2 regions of the Undibacter mobilis genome follow, and region 1 is predicted to be linked to the other one. Evidence: predicted binding sites of a transcription regulator. Region 1 holds the regulator's gene; the other holds the start of a gene.
The links. Region 1 encodes HrcA, which represses chaperone genes, less so after heat shock. Its sites were predicted from a motif close to GTTAGCACTCNCNNNNNGNGAGTGCTAAC; they were not measured.
Positions count from the first base shown of each region.

Region 2: DXH78_RS10180 (co-chaperone GroES) is a predicted target of HrcA. The motif match lies at 1,418-1,446, and genes of this name have one in related genera.

Region 1 covers NZ_QRGO01000001.1:1,171,871-1,175,549, forward strand. The annotation lists gene DXH78_RS05500 (TolC family protein) at 1-786, opposite strand, end outside; gene DXH78_RS05505 (hypothetical protein) at 925-1,320, opposite strand; gene hrcA (heat-inducible transcriptional repressor HrcA) at 1,501-2,595, shown strand; gene grpE (nucleotide exchange factor GrpE) at 2,709-3,353, shown strand; gene DXH78_RS05520 (EfeM/EfeO family lipoprotein) at 3,568-3,679, shown strand, end outside.
Region 2 covers NZ_QRGO01000001.1:2,140,549-2,144,227, reverse strand. The annotation lists gene DXH78_RS10190 (MFS transporter) at 1-530, opposite strand, end outside; gene DXH78_RS10185 (hypothetical protein) at 668-1,252, opposite strand; gene DXH78_RS10180 (co-chaperone GroES) at 1,565-1,861, shown strand; gene groL (chaperonin GroEL) at 1,898-3,538, shown strand; gene DXH78_RS10170 (META domain-containing protein) at 3,612-3,679, opposite strand, start outside.

The DNA.
Region 1 (3,679 bases):
TGTCTTTATCGACGGCGGCCGGTTGGGTAGTGACGGTAGCCGCGCCGGCAACTTGAATGCGAGGTCCTTGCCGGAGACGCCGAGTGCGCGGACCAGCCGTTCGCGTTCGGACGTGGCGCGCTGCCGCGCCCGCGCAAGTTCGGTCGTCAGTTCTGTATGCAGCAATTGCTGCCGCGATTGGTCGAGCTTGTTCATCGCGCCGCTAGCCGTCATGCGCCTGGCAAGCTCGGCGGTTGTGGAAGAAGCGGCGCTTGACTGCTCAAGCAAGCTGGCTGCCTGCCGCGCCGCCACGGCGCGGTAGAACGCTTTTCGCGCGTCCGAGGCGACACGCAGCGTTTCGAGCGCGGCCGCAAGTTGCGCGCGATGGAAGCGCTCGGTGGCGATTTCCGCCCGCGCCGGCAATGTCAAAAGCGCGAGAATATTGGCGGCGATCTTTCGTTCGATCTCGATTTCCGCCGCGCCGGTGAGCCGCGAGATTGAAATCGACGGATTGGGCGGCAGCGATTGCTGCACGCGTTGCGCTTCCGCGATGCCCAACTCGTTGTAGGCGGCCTGCAGGCCGCGATTGTTGAACAAGGCGATCTGCACGGCCGTATCCGCGTTCAAGGTTCGCTTGAGCAGATCGTCGACCTTGGCACGCGCGGCCTCGGCCTCTTCGTCGTTGCGGATGGCGACGACATCCTTGCGTAAATGCCGCGCCGCGATGTCGGCCGTTACGCTCATGCCGCCGTCGGGCGAGAAACTTGCGCAGGCCGGCAGGAGCAGCAGGACCGAAAGAGATAGCAATTGCGTCTTATGACGCCACAGCGTCGACCGCCGTCCGAAGACAGAGGCCCGCGCGCACGTAGAGGCGGACATTCGAATTCCTCATCCGTCGATTGATGAAGCATGCGCGCGGCGGCTCACGCCACGCGACGGCCATGGTCAAATCGCGGCGAGGTTCCGCGGAGGCCTGTCGATGCGGCCGGAGCCGTGGCCCAGCAAGCTCGTGGCTGTTGGCAACGCTACTTGCGACAGGGCAAAAAACTGCGCGTCGAGAACGCCGAATACCACCGGGGTGACGGCCGATACGCAGAAGAGGCCGCAGCAGTCGGCGGGTGCGGTCTGATCGTTCCCGTCGGAAGCCGGCGCGGCGTGATTCGCATCCTCATGCGCCATTGTCGCGTGATCGCGGCCATCATGATGATCATGGCTCTGGGACGCGGCAGAGCGGTGGTGATCGGTCATTACGGTCAAGCAATGGGCGGCCGCGGCACTGCTGCTGGCGGCAAAGGCAGCGGTCGGCGCCACCAAAGTGAGCGCATAGAGCGCGACCGCCAAGGTCGCGGCTCGCTTCCGCCACTGACTGGTTAACCGCGCGAACAAAGGTCGAAAGCGTCCTGTTGAAGCCGAACCGGCAGCTCGGTACGGGGACAAAATGGCATTGTTGTGCCCGATCCTGCAAGCCTAGCTTGAATAGGGCAGTGGTAATGGTCAATTCTAGGGTAAGGAGTCAGCCCAGTGGCATCCCACGACGTCCCGATCGGCGCTTCACATGTCAGCCTCGCCGCGCTGAATGAGCGCTCGCGCGAGATTTTCCGCTCGATCGTCGAGAGCTATCTGACCACCGGCGAGCCGGTCGGCTCGCGAAATCTGGCGCGCATTCTGCCCATCACGCTGTCGCCCGCCTCGGTGCGCAACGTGATGTCGGACCTTGAGCATCTCGGTCTGGTCTTTGCGCCGCACACCTCGGCGGGGCGGCTGCCGACCGAACTCGGCCTGCGCTTTTTCGTCGATGCGCTGATGCAGGTCGGCGATCTCACCGAAGAGAGCCGCCGCAACATCGAAGCGCAAGTTGTCGGCGCCGGCAGCGGCAAGTCGGTGGAGGCGGTGCTGACCGAAGCGTCGCAGATGCTGTCGGGGCTGACGCGCTCGGCCGGCGTCGTGCTCACCGCCAAGGCCAATACGCGGCTCAAGCATATCGAGTTCGTGCGGCTGGAGCCGGAGCGGGCGCTGGCCGTATTGGTCGGCGAGGACGGGCAGGTGGAAAACCGCGTGCTCAACGTGCCTGCCGGGCTGCCGACTTCAGCGCTGATCGAAGCGGCGAATTTTCTCAATGCGCATATTCGCGGCAAGACCTTGTCCGATCTTCGCACCGAGATCGAGGCGACATTGGCGCAAGGCCAGGCCGAACTCGATCAGCTCACGCAGAAGATCATCTCGGCGGGACTGGCGAGCTGGTCGGGCGGCGATACCGAAGATCGCCAGCTCATCGTACGCGGCCATGCCAATTTGCTCGAGGACCTGCATGCGCTCGAAGACCTCGAACGCGTGCGCTCGCTGTTCGATGCACTGGAGACGCAGCGCGGCGTCATCGATCTGCTCGGCCGCGCCGAGGGCGGCGACGGCGTGCGCATTTTCATCGGCTCGGAGAACAAGCTGTTTTCGCTGTCCGGTTCCTCGACCATCGTCGCGCCATACCGCGATAGTGCAGGGCGTATTGTCGGAGTCATCGGAGTCATCGGTCCGACCCGCCTCAACTACGCCCGGATCATCCCGATGGTCGATTATACGGCGCGGGTAGTGAGCCGGCTGCTGTCCGGCTCGGGCCACTAAAGATTGGCATTTTAAGGACTTTTCCCCGGTTCGGGGCCGAAAAGCTTGATTTTTGACGTGGCAACCCTGATATCCGGGGAAACCTCCCATTAGTACGAATTGGATTGATCACGATGACGGACCCGACCGCGCGTAAGGCCGAGAACGAGAAGCCAGACGCCACGGTTCAGCAGACGCCGAACCCTGCCAATCCGAAGCCCTATGTGATGCCGGACGATCCGCAGGACGAGCAGGCCGATCCGCTCGTAGCCGCGCAACGCGAAGCCGCTGAGTACAAGGACAAGCTGCTGCGCACGCTGGCGGAGATGGAAAATCTGCGCCGCCGCACCGAGCGTGAGGTCGCCGACGCGCGCACCTACGGCATTTCCGGTTTTGCCCGAGACGTCCTCAACGTGGCCGATAATATCAATCGCGCACTCTCGACGCTGACGGCGGAAGCGCGCGACGCTGCCGATGCAGCCGTGAAAAGCGTTCTCGAAGGCGTCGAGCTCACCGAGCGCGAGCTTATCAAGTCGCTGGAAAAGAATGGCGTGAAGCAGTTCACGCCGCAGGGTGAGAAGTTCGATCCGAACAAGCATCAGGCCATGTTCGAAGTGCCGACCGCAGACGTGCCCCCCGGTCATGTCGCCCAGGTGATCCAGTCCGGCTACACGATCGGCGAGCGCGTGCTGCGCCCGGCGCTGGTCGGCGTGTCAAAGGCCGCGCCGAAGCCGGCACCGGCGAGCGACAATTCGCAGCCGAGCGGCGCCGGCCAGTAAGGCCGGCCTCTTCCGACAGATGACATGAAGGCCATGATCGCGCGCCGGGCGATACCGGCGCGCGTAAGTCTTTGTTTTTTCAAAGCCCGGCCTGCGGCAAGTTGTCGCTAGATTAGAACGGTTATAACCTATTGATTTGTAACGATTTTTCCGTTGACGGCAGTCTCCCTGCAGAACACAGTGCAGCGCAATTCACTGCGACAGGAGTCTGCCCATGTCCATCTTCACTGGCGCGACCACGCGCCTCGCGCAATTCGGCTTCACTGCGCTGGCCGTTGCCGCGCTCGTCGCTCCGGCGACCGCTGCGACCATGCAGGACGGCGTCA
Region 2 (3,679 bases), 970 kb from region 1:
AGCGCGGCATAGATGAGATAGGTGCCGCGCCAGCCCACCGCTTCGGTGAGGAAATGGGTGGCCGGCCAACCCACGGTCGACGCAAAGCCTCCGGCCAAGGTCAACGCCGTGATCGGCCGCCGCGCGGCGGCGCCGAAGATGCGGCCGAGCGAGGCGAAGGCGGCGTCGTAGAGGCTCGCCGACAATGCGACGCCGAGGAGTATCCAAACTGCAATGTAGGCGGCGCGATGCTCGGCGATGGTGATCAGGACGAGGCCGAGCGCGCCGAGCAGCGAGCCGGCGGTCATTACGAGATGGCCGCCAAAGCGATCGATGGCGCGGCCGATGTAAGGCGCCGAGAGGCCGGCCGCCAGCAGGGCGACGGAGAAGCCACCCATGGCGAAGGACATCGACCAGCCGTGCTCGCGCGCGATCATCGGCACGATCAGCACCGGCGTGTAGTAGATGCCGCCCCAGGCCAGAATTTGCGTGACGCCGAGCACCGGCACTGCGCGCCAAGGGCCGTGGATGAAATCACTCGGCGGGATCATCAGCGCGGGTCATGCCTGGGTCTGCGATACCCAGGCTTGTCCTGGGCGTCCCGATCAGTCGGGCACTGCGCCCTCCCAAGCGAGATGGCCGGGACAAGCCCGGCCATGACCACTATAGGCGGTGCGCCTTCCGGTGCCTACCGCGCAGCAGGCTTCGGCTTGGGCTTGGCCGCCGCGGGCCGCGGCTTGGCGGCAGGCTTCTTCTTCGCCCCCTCCGGCGAGCATCGCACATAGATCATGTTGCCGTAGCGACCCTGAACCTCGGGGTCCATCCAGTGCAGGATAAGCACGCGGCCATCGAACTGCACCACCTCACGGTCCTGCTGGCTGCCCGGCGGGTCGCCATCGGGACCGATATAGGTCTTGCCGCCTGGCGCACCCTTGAGACGCAGTTCGGTCGGCGTTGCCTGGTCGGCGAGATGCATCATGACGCCGCCGGTCGAGCCCAAGGTGATCACATAAGGCTGCCGGCACTGGCTAGCGGCATTCGTCTCGGTGCGCACGCGATCTTCTTCGCGATGGTAGGCGGCGAGGCCCCAGCTTCCGACAATATCCTGAGGCGGGAAACCCGGCGGCAAGGTCGGCACCACGGGCGGCGGCGGCGGCTCGGGCGGCGCACTGGGCGTCGTCGAACAGCCGGCAATCCCGAGCGCGATGACACCGAGAACCAGGGCGGTCCGCAGGCGGGTGCCGGGCAGACCTTGGCGGTTGGCAAAGCTCATCGGGACTCCTGAAAACTCTTTGATGTGAGAGTGCGGGGCATCGGCACGCGGTGCAAGCAAAAGCCTTAACGCTCGGTAGCGGCCACTTGTGCCCGGAATGCGGCCACATTCGCGACCAGCCCCAGCTTGACACCCAACCGTTAAGGCAATATCTCCGCTGGCGCAATTGGCACTCTCTATCAGGGAGTGCTAAGGGGTTATAATCCCTGCAATTTCAGTCACAGCGGCCGACGCTTCGGCGCCGGAGGCACGGGCCAAGCCCCGTCTACTCCGTCGCCATCCGGTTCAACGAAGAAGTCCAAGGAAATCCCCATGGCCAAGACCAAGTTCCGTCCCCTGCACGACCGCGTTGTCGTGCGCCGCATCACCGCCTCCGAGAAGACCAAGGGCGGCATCATCATCCCCGACACCGCCCAGGAAAAGCCGTCGGAAGGCGAAGTGATCGCCGTCGGCCCAGGCGGCCGCGACGAAACCGGCAAGCTCATCCCGCTCGACATCAAGGCCGGCGACCGCGTGCTGTTCGGCAAGTGGTCCGGCACCGAAGTGAAAATCGACGGTGAAGATCTCCTGATCATGAAGGAGAGCGACATCATGGGCGTCGTCGCCTAAGCGCCCGCCAGCACCAATCATTTGGAGTAAACTCACATGGCTGCCAAAGACGTCAAATTCTCCGGCGACGCGCGCGATCGCATGCTGCGCGGCGTCGACATTCTCGCCAACGCCGTGAAGGTCACGCTCGGTCCGAAGGGCCGCAACGTCGTGATCGACAAGTCGTTCGGCGCCCCGCGCATCACCAAGGACGGCGTCACCGTCGCCAAGGAGATCGAGCTCGAGGACAAGTTCGAGAACATGGGCGCGCAGATGCTGCGCGAAGTCGCCTCGAAGACCAACGATCTGGCTGGCGACGGCACCACCACCGCGACCGTGCTGGCCCAGGCGATCGTGCGCGAAGGCGCCAAGTCGGTTGCCGCCGGCATGAACCCGATGGATCTCAAGCGCGGCATCGACATCGCCGTGGCCGCGGTCATCAAGGATATCGAGAAGCGCGCCAAGAAGGTTTCGTCCTCCGCGGAAGTCGCGCAGGTCGGCACCATCTCGGCGAATGGCGACTCGCAGATCGGCAAGATGATCGCGCAGGCGATGCAGAAGGTCGGCAACGAAGGCGTCATCACGGTTGAAGAAGCCAAGGCGATGGAGACCGAGGTTGAGATCGTCGAAGGCATGCAGTTCGACCGCGGCTACATCTCGCCCTACTTCGTCACCAACGCCGAGAAGATGATCGCCGAGCTCGAGGATGCCTACATCCTCCTGCACGAAAAGAAGCTGTCGGGCCTGCAGTCGATGCTGCCGGTGCTCGAAGCCGTCGTGCAGTCGGGCAAGCCGCTCATCATCATCGCCGAAGACGTCGAAGGCGAAGCCATCGCCACGCTCGTCGTCAACAAGCTGCGCGGCGGCCTCAAGGTCGCGGCCGTGAAGGCGCCGGGCTTCGGCGATCGCCGCAAGGCGATGCTGGAAGACATCGCCATCCTGACCGGCGGCCAGCTCATCTCGGAAGACCTCGGCATCAAGCTCGAGAACGTCACCGTGAACATGCTCGGCCGCGCCAAGAAGGTCGTGATCGAGAAGGAAAAGACCACGATCGTCAACGGCGCCGGCAAGAAAGCCGACATCGAAGCGCGCGTGCAGCAGATCAAGGCGCAGATCGAGGAAACCACCTCGGACTACGACAAGGAAAAGCTGCAGGAGCGTCTGGCCAAGCTCGCGGGCGGCGTCGCGGTGATCCGCGTCGGCGGCGCGACCGAGATCGAGGTCAAGGAAAAGAAGGATCGCGTCGAGGACGCGCTCAACGCCACACGCGCTGCCGTTCAGGAAGGCATCGTCCCCGGCGGCGGTACCGCGCTCCTGCGCGCCAAGAAGGCGGTCGGCAAGCTGTCGAACGACAACTCGGACGTCCAGGCCGGCATCAACATCGTGCTGAAGGCGCTTGAGGCGCCGATCCGCCAGATCGCGGAAAACGCCGGTGTCGAAGGCTCGATCGTGGTCGGCAAGATCCTCGAAGAGAAGTCGGAGACCTACGGCTTCGACGCGCAGAACGAAGAGTATGTCGACATGGTCGCCAAGGGCATCGTCGACCCGGCCAAGGTCGTGCGCACCGCGCTGCAGGACGCCGCTTCGGTGGCCGGCCTGCTGGTGACCACCGAAGCCATGGTTGCCGAACTGCCGAAGGAAGCCGGTCCGGCCATGCCGCCGGGCGGCGGCATGGGTGGCATGGGCGGCATGATGTAAGCGCCCTGCTTCGATCAAAAGCAGAAAGGCCCGGCGAAAGCCGGGCCTTTTTTATGTCGTCGATTGTCGGGGCTCAGTGGGTCGACAGCCTGAACCGAAGCGGCGCACCGCCCGGGCCCACCAGCGAAACATAATCGCCCT